4 regions of the Rahnella sp. BIGb0236 genome follow, and region 4 is predicted to be linked to each of the others. Evidence: predicted binding sites of a transcription regulator. Region 4 holds the regulator's gene; each other region holds the start of a gene.
The links. Region 4 encodes CRP, which controls carbon source genes, mostly activating them, when cyclic AMP is high. Its sites were predicted from a motif close to ATGTGANNNNNNTCACAT; they were not measured.
Positions count from the first base shown of each region.

Region 1: idnO (gluconate 5-dehydrogenase) is a predicted target of CRP. The motif match lies at 1,207-1,224, and genes of this name have one in related genera.
Region 2: rhaB (rhamnulokinase) is a predicted target of CRP. The motif match lies at 1,565-1,582, and genes of this name have one in related genera.
Region 3: EDF78_RS10850 (PTS sugar transporter subunit IIB) is a predicted target of CRP. The motif match lies at 1,749-1,766, and genes of this name have one in related genera.

Region 1 is NZ_SOAO01000003.1:493,984-497,149, forward strand. Features, by position in the region: gene EDF78_RS09070 (LacI family DNA-binding transcriptional regulator) at 103-1,086, opposite strand; gene idnO (gluconate 5-dehydrogenase) at 1,292-2,056, shown strand; gene EDF78_RS09080 (SDR family oxidoreductase) at 2,068-2,823, shown strand; gene EDF78_RS09085 (cytochrome c) at 2,886-3,166, opposite strand, start outside.
Region 2 is NZ_SOAO01000005.1:258,374-261,539, forward strand. Features, by position in the region: gene rhaR (HTH-type transcriptional activator RhaR) at 1-438, opposite strand, end outside; gene rhaS (HTH-type transcriptional activator RhaS) at 522-1,349, opposite strand; gene rhaB (rhamnulokinase) at 1,690-3,166, shown strand, end outside.
Region 3 is NZ_SOAO01000004.1:251,101-254,266, forward strand. Features, by position in the region: gene EDF78_RS10845 (autotransporter outer membrane beta-barrel domain-containing protein) at 1-1,504, opposite strand, end outside; gene EDF78_RS10850 (PTS sugar transporter subunit IIB) at 1,906-2,229, shown strand; gene EDF78_RS10855 (PTS sugar transporter subunit IIC) at 2,226-3,166, shown strand, end outside.
Region 4 is NZ_SOAO01000004.1:365,576-368,741, forward strand. Features, by position in the region: gene EDF78_RS11315 (YccS/YhfK family putative transporter) at 1-989, opposite strand, end outside; gene crp (cAMP-activated global transcriptional regulator CRP) at 1,051-1,683, opposite strand; gene EDF78_RS11325 (OsmC family protein) at 2,047-2,454, shown strand; gene EDF78_RS11330 (LysR substrate-binding domain-containing protein) at 2,456-3,166, opposite strand, start outside.

The DNA of each region.
Region 1 (3,166 bases), on a different contig from region 4:
AGTCACGTTGAATTATGTTAAGAAAAGGTGTTACTACATACGTGATCCTGCACCGGAGTTGGCGTGCAGGATGGAAGAGGGAAATTCAGTAAGAAAAGAGGATTAAATCGTGCCGCCGAGGGAGATGCGGTAGTGCAAATCCACCCGTTCAATGGTCGGCAGGTTTCTGATTTTTTTGAGCAATATCTCAGCCACAACCTTGCCCATTTCAAAGCGTGGCGTAATCACACTGGCTAATAATGGGGTCGTCGCCAGCCCGATATCCAGCCCGTGGAAGCCGGAAATCGCCATGTCCTGCGGTACGCGGATGCCCAGTTTGATACATTCCTGTAACACGCCCACCGCAATATCGTCGTTGGTACACAAAATGGCATTGGTCTGCGGATAGAGCTGGCGCGCCATAGATAACATGCCTGCGCCGATAGACACCGATGACACTTTATTGGGCGTGATATGCACCGGTGTCAGTCCGCGTTCAGACATCGCGCGGCTGTAGCCCTGATAACGTTTCTGGTCGCGGGCATCTGACATCGACCCGAAATACACCACATGCTCTTTGCCGCTGGCGAGCAGGGTATTGGCCATATCGTAACCGGCCTGCTGATTATCAAATCCCACCGCGATACGCCCGTGCGGGTCATCCAGATCCATCACCTGCGCCACCGGGATCTCACTCGCATTCAGGTACTTATCGGCTTTCAGCGTATGCACGGAGTCGGTGAGGATCAGCCCCGCCAGCTGATAACCGAGCAGGTTGATGATGTGTTCTTCTTCGCGCTCTTTGCTGTAATCATAATTGACCACCAGCGTCTGAAAGCCCTGCGCGGAAGTGACCGATTCAATGCCTGCCAGCAAATCGGAGAAAATCTGGTTATTGAACGAGGGGACTAATATGCCGATACGCGGCGCTTTGGCCGGTCCGCGGGCTTCTTCCAGCGGATAACCCACTTCTTCCATGACCTTCGTGATGCGCTCACGGGTTTCAGGAGACACCTTTTCCGGCGTGCGCAGAAAACGGCTCACCGTCATCTTCGTGACATCCGCCAGTTGGGCGATGTCCTGTAGTGTCACGCGCTGGTTTCTCATGCGGAATGTTCCTGGTTGGGGCGGCAAATATACCTGATTATTGAAACAGAAAGCGCCGAAGATTGTTATCAAAATGATGAGGATCACAGCGGGAGTAACAGGGTTTTTTAACATCCTGCGAGGTGATCTGCATCACAGTTTAGCGCAGGGTAAACCGGTGTAGTGAAGCTAACTTTTTAAATCAGCATTCAATAAGGCCAACGTCATGACAAATCTCTTCTCACTGGATAATAAAAAGATTCTGGTTACCGGCTCGACGCGCGGTCTGGGTTTCCTGCTGGCGAAAGGGCTGGCGCAGCATGGCGCGGAAATTATCGTCAACGGTACGCAACCTGAATCGACGCAAAAAGCGGCGGAAGCCCTGCGTGCGGAAGGCTTTATTGCCCATGCGGTCTCCTTTGATGTCACCTCCAGTCAGGCGGTGAATCAGGCGATTGACCATATTGAAAGCACCATAGGACCGATTGATGTGCTGGTGAATAACGCCGGTATTCAGCGCCGCCATAAATTCACCGAGTTTCCGGAAAAAGACTGGGACGACGTGATCGCCGTAAACCAGAAATCCGTATTCCTGGTGTCGCAGGCGGTGGCGCGTTACATGATCCAGCGTGAGCGCGGCAAAATCATCAATATCGGTTCGATGCAAAGCGAACTGGGCCGCGACACCATCACGCCGTATGCCGCCTCAAAGGGCGCGGTGAAAATGCTGACCCGCGGCATGTGCGTCGAACTGGCGCGCTACAATATTCAGGTTAACGGCATCGCGCCGGGCTATTTCAAAACCGATATGACGCAGGCGCTGGTGGATAACAAAGAGTTCTCCGAATGGCTGTGCAAACGCACGCCGGCCGCACGCTGGGGCAATCCGGAAGAGCTGGTGGGTGGTGCAGTTTACTTATCATCAAAAGCGTCCGATTTTGTGAATGGTCATCTTTTATTCATTGACGGCGGCATGCTGGCGGCGGTTTAAAAGGAAACATAATGAGCACTGAAGACACCAAAATTGCACTGGTAACCGGCGGCGGGAGCGGCATCGGATTAAGCGCCGCCAAAGCGCTGGAAGCGATCGGCTTTATTGTGATCCTGGCCGGACGCAACAAAGAAAAGCTGGATCAGGCGGTGGCGTTGTTTACGCCGGGGCAGGCGGTGGCGCGTCAGCTGGATGTCACCAGCCCGTCGTCGGTGGCCGCGCTGTTTCAGGATATTCAGGAAACCTTCGGGCGGCTGGATGTGCTGTTCAATAACGCCGGTAATAACGTGAAAGATGTGCCAATCGAAGAACTGCCGGTGGAAGACTGGCTGTCGGTGATCAATACCAATCTCACCGGCGCGTTTTTATGTACACAAGCGGCGGTAAAATTGATGAAACAGCAATCGCCACAGGGCGGCCGTATCATCAACAACGGGTCGATTTCGGCGCAGTCGCCGCGTCCGAATTCCGCGCCTTACACGGCCAGCAAACATGCCATCACCGGTCTGACCAAATCCACCGCGCTGGATGGCCGGGCGTTTAACATTGCCTGCGGACAGATAGATGTCGGCAACGCCGCGACGGACATGGGCAATAAAGCGCTGGCAGGCAGAATGCAGGCGGACGGACATATTGCTGAGGAACCGGTGATCCCGGTGGAGCGCGTCGGTGAGGCGGTGGCGTTTATGGCCGGTTTGCCGCTCGATACCAACGTGCTGACCATGACGGTGATGGCGAGCGCCATGCCGCTGGTCGGGCGCGGTTAAGCTGAGTTTCAGGCATAAAAAAACGGCCCGTCATGGGCCGTTTTGCATGTCAGCGTGAAGGATTACGCCGCTTTGGTTTTGCGTTTCCGGCCAAGCCAGAAAATCAGCACCAGCAGAACAATTACGCCAGCCACCATCGCCGGTGCCATGAACGGTTGCAATTTTGCCAGCAATGTCACCGGACCGCCTGCCCGTAACACCGCCACATCCTGCGCGCTGACCTGCACACCGGCGTTGCCGTAGTTTTTCAGCACGTAGTTGGAGATGTCGGCAATTTGCTGGTCGTCCAACTGACCGACATAGGATCCCACGCCGAATTTCGGCATCAGCACGTGATGGTCGC
Region 2 (3,166 bases), on a different contig from region 4:
ACTCAGCTGCACCGACAGCGGCTCAGACTTCATACACTCTTTCGCCAGCTCATCGACTTTATCGCGCAAAACCGACATCCCGAGCGTGCTAAGCCGCCAGTATCGCTGTTCCTGACTGGCGTTCTCCTCCGGCAACAGTTGTGACCAGTCGGCCGCCAGCCCGAAACGCTCACGGCAGAACAGCACATTATCCAGCGCCAGTTCATTCACTGACTCATAGCTGTGCCGGTCCCGGGCGTTGATATAAAACAGATCACCGCAGGTGATGGGATAAGGGATATCGTTCCAGACATGCAGACCATTTCCACGCCAGACGATGACCAGTTCATCGAAATCGTGGTCATGGCTGGGGAAATCCGCCTGGGGATGGCGTTCGGCCACCACGACCGAATTCATGCCGGTCAGGAAGAAGTCATTCTTACTCAGTCTCAATGACATAGCAGCAATCTCATACCCGTTTGACGACAAAATAAACGAGGCGATTTCGGTGTGTTATCCCGAAGACCGCAAGAGGGTGCCGCTTAACGTAGCTGATCACGCATGAGTTTTGGCGACACCGAAAACTCCCGACGGAATTGCGTCGAGAAATGGTTACTGTCACTGAACCCGCAGGCATACGCGATATCGGTAATGCTTTGATCACTATGATGTAAGCGACGGCGCGCTTCTAATAAACGCAGCCGGTTGAGATACCGCTGAGGCGTCATGCCCGTGTAATGCTTCATCTGCCGGTGCAAGGTTCGCAGCGCCAGTGAAAAACGTTCTGCGGCTTCAGTCCAGTTAACATCCTCACTGTAATGGGACTGGAGCCATTGCAAAAGTTGATTGACCTTGTTTTCCGATGTATCTCGCAATTGTGGCTGGAAACAGTCCTGATAAAGCAGGATCAGCAGCTGTAAAAACAGGCTTTCGCGCGTGGCGATATGTTCCATTTCCACGCTGGCAGGCAGCGCCTCCAGCTGCGTGATGCAGTTCAGGACCTGTTGCAACACACAAGGACTGAGTTGCCAGTGGATCTGCGACTGATAGTGGTGTTCCTGCGGCAAAAAATGGCCGACATCCTGAATGAAGCGAAAGGCTTTCGGTGAGCGAAACAACACATTGGTCAGACGAAGATTGTCCACATTCTCAAACAGATGATGATCGCTGGCGCGCACGAAACAGACCGTTCCGGCCGTCAGTGTGTAAGGGTTGTCATTAAAGATGTGCACACCTGATCCGCTTTCCACCAGCATAATCTCGTGGAAATCATGGTAGTGCTCCGGGAAGACATCTTGCGGAAGACGCCGCTCGACCGTCACGGTCAGCTCAGGTGCCGCAAAATAATCATCACCTCTCAGTAACGTCATTGTTTGCCTCCGGTTCAACATCATTATGCTTCGGGAAACAACCCTACCCTGCACGCGGCCTCCTTACCTTCAAACCACGGCGTTAAAAACGTCATAAGCGGTCATATTTCAAAGATTGCCCCTGTCGTGATGCGGATCTGCGGTAAAGATCACAATCGCCTCTCCGGCGTTACGCTGACGTTGCAACCCCCCGCATGAGCCAGCTTTGGAGCGTTATGTGATCTGCCTCGCATCTACCTTTTTAATGCTGCCATCCCGCCAAAACCGGTGGCAATCACCGGAAGGTACCCCCGAAACGCCTCCCCTACACTGGCCGCATATTCAATAAGGAATGGCCGCTATGAGAACTCACCATCTTGCCGCTATTGACCTCGGCGCTTCCAGCGGCCGGGTGATGCTGGCGACGTTTACCCGTCAGGATCCCGATCCGGCAGCGACGCTGACATTGCAGGAAATCCATCGTTTTCCCAACAACCTGATCCGCGTTGACGGTCACGACACCTGGGACCTCGACGCGCTGGAAAAACACATCCTTGAGGGGCTGAATCGCCTCGATGCTTCCGGCGTTCCGCTTGACGGTATCGGCATTGATACCTGGGGTGTGGATTACGTATTGCTTGATGAACAGGGTCAGCGGGTCGGTTTGCCGGTCGCTTACCGTGACAGCCGTACCGACGGCGTGATGGCACGGATGGCGCAGCAATGTAGCCGCGAGACGCTGTATCAGAAAACCGGCATTCAGTTCATGCCCTTCAACACCCTTTACCAGTTGCGTGCGCTGAGCGAACAGCAGCCCGACATCGTCAGCAAAGCCGCACACATGCTGATGATCCCGGATTATTTCCTCTATCGCCTCACCGGCAAAATGAACTGGGAATACACCAACGCCAGCACCACGCAGATGCTTAATCTCGCCACCGGCGACTGGGATGAGGATTTGCTGAAACTGGCAGGCGTTCCGCGTCACTGGCTGCAAAAACCGACGCAGCCGGGCAATTCGCCCGGACAGTGGAAAAGTCCGCGCGGACGCAGCGTGCCGGTATTCAGCGTCGCGACACACGACACCGCCAGCGCGGTGGTGGCCGCCCCGCTCACCAGCTCCCGCAGCGCCTATCTCAGCTCCGGTACCTGGTCCCTGATGGGCATCGAAAGCCCGAAAGCCTTCAACCATGCGCAGGCACTGCACGACAACATCACTAACGAAGGCGGCATTAACGGCAGCTATCGGGTATTGAGAAATATCATGGGGTTGTGGCTGTTCCAGCGGGTGTGCCGCGAACTGAATATTCAGGATCTGCCGTCACTGATCACGCTGGCGAAAAACGTCACGCCGTTCACCTATCTGATTAACCCGAACGAAGACCGCTTTATTAATCCGCCGTCGATGGTGGATGCCATTCGCGATGCCTGCCGTCAGGCGGGCGATCCGGTGCCGGAGTCTCAGGCTGAACTGGCACGCTGCATTCTCGACAGCCTCGCCATGTTGTATCGCAAAATCGCCTTACAACTGGCTGATTTACAAGGCATGCCGCTGGAAGACATTCACATCGTCGGCGGCGGCAGCCAGAACCAGTTCCTGAACCAGCTTTGTGCCGATGTCTGTCAGGTCAGCGTCAGCGCCGGTCCGGTTGAGGCTTCGACGCTGGGCAATATCGGTTGCCAGCTGATGGCGCTGAACGCCGTCAAAGATACCGCTGAATTTCGTCGCATCGTTGCCACGAATTTCGAGCAACGCCACTACATTCCCCGTAATCACACGGATTTTGCTATTCACTGGCGCCGTTTTCAGGCGCTGTGTCACGCCAATGAGGAGCTCG
Region 3 (3,166 bases), 110 kb from region 4:
GCACGCCAAATTGTCCGCTGGCGTTGCCGGTAATGTGCAGTAAATCGGTCGGGGAATCATCACTGCCAAGCCGGGTATTCAGGTTCAATGCCCCGTTGCCGGACAGCGTATTCGCGGTCAGCGTGCGAAAACTGTCCTGCTGAGGCTGAGTGAAGTTCAGCAGACTGTTATCCATCGAGACATTACCCAGCACGGAATCGCCGGTCAGATTCCACACCGACTGATTATTCAGCGCCAGCGAACTGAGGTTTTGCACCGCGCCGGTCAGTACGGAGGCGTCCAGCGTCATGTTCGTTTTCGCGGTGGTGGCATTGATAATGTTGCCGATAATCTGGCTTTGATCACTGACATTCACCGTGGTGGTGCCGTTGCCGGCAAAGGTCATGGCCGCGTTAATGCCTGAAATACGGGTGGCGTTATCGATGACCAATTGAGCATTACCGTCGTAAATCTTGCTGATGCCGACATTGCCGCTGGTGATGGTTGAATTATCAAGGCGAAGTTTTTGTAATTCATTCTCCGTCATCGGAGCGGCTTGCAGGTCGATACCCTTAGAAGTATCACCTGGCGTAGAAATACGCATTCCATTTTCCAGTATCAGATCATTGGCACCGATCACGGTTATCCCGTTAGTCATGGGGGCCTGAGTGGTGATGGAGCCACCGCTGATCTGCACATTACTGCCGTTTTCTACCATCATGCCGTTGGCATATTGCCCGGATGTTTCGATATCGACATCGCTCATTTTCAGGTTACCGAAGTCCACTATCACGGCATTGCTTTGATCACTCTTTGTGATGATGGTGCCGCGCTCATAAGTGACATTTGAAAAACGTTCATTGGAACCTTCGATCGTTATTCCCTGACGAACCTGAGACAAAAGTGACGTATTCAGTAATGTTGCATCAGAATTACTGATAACAATGGCCGAACTATTGGACGTTCCCCCCAGATGATTCACCGTTAAACCAACGGCATTCAGTGTGGACTCATTATTCACTTCCAAGGCATTGTCCGCATTACGGGCATTAACGGTGGCATTAATCATATTCGCCGTGGCGTTACTATTAATCACCACTGCCGCACTGTTAGAATTAAGGGTCGCGTCGTTGATATTTAAAACACTGCCTGCATCTTGTATCGTTACCGCATGGGAAATTTCCCCGGACTGACTGTTGTGATTAATCACGGAATCTTTTCCGATATTAATGACACCGCCATTTTGCGCGACAAGCGAGGAGCCAAGCTGGCTGCCGGACGCGTTGAACGTGTTAGCCAGGAACGTCAGTTGTGCACCGTTATTGACCATGATTCCGTATTTTATCAGCGGGTTATCAGCAACGATGTTTTCGTTATCCTTGGTGGAAAAGGTCAGCTTTTGATTGTTCGTCAGCAGCAATGGCAGGGTGTAATTTGCCGCACTGGCGCTCATGACGGCAATATTGGGCAGGCAACACGCCAGCAGAATACATCGTGTTATTTTACAGGTGTTAAACGCCGGCATCAGGCATTCCTTAAAGATAATAAGCGGTGAATGCCGGACAATGTATTCATTAATCCTCAGGGCATAAAATCATTCAATATCAATTTTTCATTGTTTTTCGCCGGTGAGATTAATAGGGTTTTATGTTGTTTATTGGCGGAATAAATCAGAGGGATGATACCCGGTGTGAGAGTGCGGTGATAATTGTGAGGCGGCATTTTCCCTTAGCTGCTCTTTTTCTCTCTGCGAAAGACATTTACGCAAAATGTGAAACATTTCACATCGCCGGACAAACGGCATGAAATTTTATGAACAGGCTCGCACATTTCCCCTGAAGGCATGGAAACCGGTTTCCATAACGCCTCAAATACCCTCAGCAAGAAGAAACGGGCAGAACATAAATCATCTGGGAGTGAAGCAAAATGAAAAGAATCATGCTTTGTTGTTCGGCGGGGATGTCGACCAGTTTGTTGGTGCGCAAAATGAAAGAAGTGGCGGCAGAGCGCGGCGAAGAAGTGCAGATCGATGCCTTCGGTGCCAGCGAATTTGACGAAAAATTCCGTGATTATCAGGTGGTGTTGCTCGGGCCGCAGGTGCGTTACATGCAGGCTGATTTATCCAAAAGAGCCGCAGAATTTAATATTCCGGTCGAGACCATCAACATGATGGATTATGGCATGCAGCGCGGCGACAACGTGCTGGACTTCGCTTACGGCCTGATCGCACGGGAAGGAAGCCGCGTATGAGTGGTCTCTATCAGGCGATGGTTAACGTCATCGAAAAACACATCACGCCACTGGCGGGCAGCGTCGGCCAACAGCGGCATGTCATTGCCATCCGCGACGGCTTTATCGCGGCGCTGCCGTTTATGATTATCGGCTCGTTCATGCTGGTGTTTATCTTCCCGCCTTTCTCGCCGGACACCACCTGGAGCTTCGCGCGCGGCTGGCTGGACCTGTCGCTGAAATACCGCGAACAGCTGATGCTGCCGTGGTATCTGAGCATGGGCGTGATGACCTTCTTCATCTCCGTTGGCATCGGGGCGAGTCTCGGCAAGCATTACAAACTCGACCCGATCATGACCGGTTTGCTGGCCTTTATGGCGTTCCTGCTGGTCGCCGCGCCGTACCATGACAAGCAAATCTCCACCCAATATTTCTCCGGCGAAGGTATCTTCACCGCCATTCTGACGGCGATTTATGCCGCCGAAGTGTATGCGCTGCTCAAACGCCGCAACATCACTATCCGCCTGCCGAAAGAAGTGCCGACCGGCGTGGCGCGTTCGTTTGAAATCCTGATCCCGGTGGTGGTGATTGTCGCCACATTACATCCGCTGAACCTGTTTATTCAGTCGACAACCGGCATGATTATTCCTGAAGCGATCATGCATTTGCTGGCACCGCTGGTGTCCGCCTCGGATTCCCTGCCGGCGATTTTGATCTCGGTATTTATCTGCCAGGTGCTGTGGTTTGCCGGTATTCACGGTGCGCTGATTGTTACCGGCATCATGAACCCGTTCTGGATGACTAATCTGGCGCTCAATCAGACCGCATTGCAGGCCGGTGCGCCGCTGCCACACATTTATCTGCAAGGATTCTGGGATCACTATCTGCTGATTGGTGGCGTCGGTTCGACCCTGCCGCTGGCGATTTTACTGCTGTGCAGCAAAGCCGTGCACCTGCG
Region 4 (3,166 bases):
CGGGCAATGCGGCTGAAATGGTAATAACAAAACTGACCGACCGGATTGTCCGGCGTGCGCGCGGCGATTTTCTCCAGCGCCGCCAGTTCATTCGCCATCGTAAAACGCCCGGATAACCGGTGATAAAGAATGTCGTCGGCGATCACCCGCAGCCGCGCAGAAATCACCTGCGCGTTGCGGCGGATCACCGCCTCGGCATGGCTTTCTTCCACCAGCCTTTGCACTTCTTCCGGCTGATGCAGGCTGACGGTGATGTGCTCCTGCAAATCGAGCGCGACCTGAAAACGCTGAAACAGCCGCTTATGGTGATGATGATGCCCGTGCTGCGGCAGCATGTGCAGTTGCTGGTAGAGCAGGGCAATCAGGTCGATGACTTTCTGCTGGCGCGCCAGTAAGGGCGGCAGGGCGGTTTCGGGATCGGTGTGTTGGGTCAGCAGGCTGTATTTGGCTTCGAAATAATCCGCCAGTTGCAGATAAAGCTGGCTGAGGGTTTCGCGCATCGGCTGTTCTTTGGAGATACGAAACCATAACCAGTTAAACAATCCGTACCAGGCGGTGCCGGCGGCAAATAACACCGGTGCCTGCCACATCGGCCGGATCCCGGCCATGCTCAGCGTGAAGATGGTGGCGACCAGCGCACCGGGCAACAGACGCGCATGCAGCGGGCTGATTTCGCCGGTGACGCCGAGCAACAGGGCCAGAGACAGCATGATCAGCGGCAGGGGAATGTGCCAGTTTTCCAGCATCAGTTGCAGCAGAATGCTGCTCACAGCAAAGAGTGAACCGCCGATCATCAGGCGTTTAAAAAAGCGTTTGTGCGGGGTATCCAGACCGGCGACGTTACAACAGGCCGGACAGAGTGAAAAAAGCAGACCCATTTGCAGGTTGCCGAACAGCCAGCAAATGCCGACAGGCAGGCACAACACCAGCGTCTGGCGCAGCGCGTAATTTATTTCAGGATGGTAAAACAGTCTTCGCCATAGCGTCATGGGTAAAGCTTAGCCCATAAAAAAGGCGCGACAGTGTTCTGCCGCGCCGATTTTTGAGGGATTAACGTGTGCCGTAAACGACAATCGTTTTACCGTGTGCGGAGATCAGGCTCTGATCTTCCAGCATTTTGAGAATACGTCCGACTGTTTCACGTGAACAACCGACGATTTGGCCGATTTCCTGACGGGTGATCTTGATTTGCATCCCGTCCGGATGGGTCATTGCATCAGGCTGTTTAGCCAGATTAAGCAAGGTTTGAGCGATACGGCCTGTTACGTCGAGGAAGGCAAGGTTGCCGACTTTCTCTGACGTCACTTGCAGACGGTTAGCCATCTGCGCGGAAAGACGCATCAGAATATCCGGGTTTACCTGAATCAGCTGGCGGAATTTTTTATACGAAATTTCAGCCACTTCGCAGGCAGTTTTAGCACGTACCCAGGCACTGCGTTCCTGACCTTCTTCGAAGAGTCCCAGCTCGCCGATGAAGTCACCTTGGTTCAGGTAGGACAGTATCATCTCTTTGCCTTCTTCATCTTTAATCAGGACGGCAACCGACCCTTTCACGATGTAGTACAGCGTTTCGGCTTTTTCACCCTGGTGAATCAGCGTACTTTTAGACGGATACTTATGTATATGACAGTGAGACAGGAACCATTCAAGAGTCGGGTCTGTTTGTGGCTTGCCGAGAACCATTTGCTATTATCCTCTGTTGTTATCGCTGCCCAAAATCACAGGGCTCAGAGTTCCCTGTACGGCACTTCAACGTAAAAAGCGCCCTTTCAGCATATAACTCCCCAGAAATGCTGCAAGCGGGTGTCGGAGTGCAACAGCCTGTTTATTGCTGTTATCACCGTGGGTTCTGTTCTTAAACCGCGAAAACCGTCACCGCAATTCACTGGAAAGTATGTTTCGGCTTTGTTTGTAGCACAGGTTTGTGATGCTGTCTTCTGTTGTCTCGCTTCAGCATGATGGCGATCGGGTTACGTTGCCAGATTTTAGGTGAAAGGGTACTCTGAGAGCGGATATCGACAAGTTTATTCACCGGGAGAATAGTTCATGCACGCACGTGTTAAATGGGTTGAAGGGCTGACATTTTTAGGTGAGTCAGCGTCAGGGCATCAGATTTCAATGGATGGCAACGCGGGCGATAAAGCCCCCAGCCCGATGGAAATGCTGCTGATGTCTGCGGGCGGTTGCAGCGCGATCGATGTGGTGTCAATTTTGCAAAAAGGTCGCAACGACGTGCGCGATTGTGAAGTGAAACTGACCTCGCAGCGCCGCGAAGAAGCACCGCGTTTATTCACGCACATCAATCTGCATTTCATCGTCACCGGTAAAGATCTCACCGATAAGATTGTCGAGCGTGCGGTCAGCCTGTCTGCCGAAAAGTACTGCTCCGTGTCCCTGATGCTGGGTAAAGCGGCCACCATCACCCACAGCTTTGAAGTGATCAGCGTCGAATAAGTTACGACCAGTCATGCGCGTGGCACTGGCTGCGCAATAAATCCAAAAATCGCCGCGCGGCAAACGTCAGCGGCGATTTTTGCGAGTAAAGCACACAGTATTCTGCCTGCGGCAGGGTATCGATATTGAGCACACTCAACCTTTCTTCCAGCCCAAACGGCGCTTTCATCGCCCGCGCCACAATGGTCAGATAATCAGACTGCAACACCATATTTAGCCCGCACACCACCGAATCTGTATGCACCGGCATTTCCGCTGCCGGCTGATGAAATCCTCCCATCGATATCCTGATTTGCTGGTAATACCCCATATCCGTTTCGGGCAACAGCCAGCGCGCATCCTGTAATTCCGCCAGAGTTGTGGCGTCTGCCAGCGGATGTCCACGCCGGGCGATAACGCAGAAAGGGGCGCTGAACAGCGGCTCACGCACCAGATCTTCCAGCGGAAATCCCGGTCCGGCGGTGCCGACCGCGAAATCCAGTTTCCCTTCGCGCAGTGCAGGTAACAACGTGGAAAGTTGCCCCTCTTTGATCAGCAGTTTGGACTGCGGAAACTGCGTCTTAAATTCTCCTGCCAGTCCGGGAAAAACCGTCAGCGCCAGCAGCGATGAAAATCCAATGGCGACGGAGCCCTGCGAATATTGTTCGATCTGGCGAATTTCATCGGCGGCGCGCTCAAGTTCTTCGAGGATAAATTGCATACGCTGCGCAAA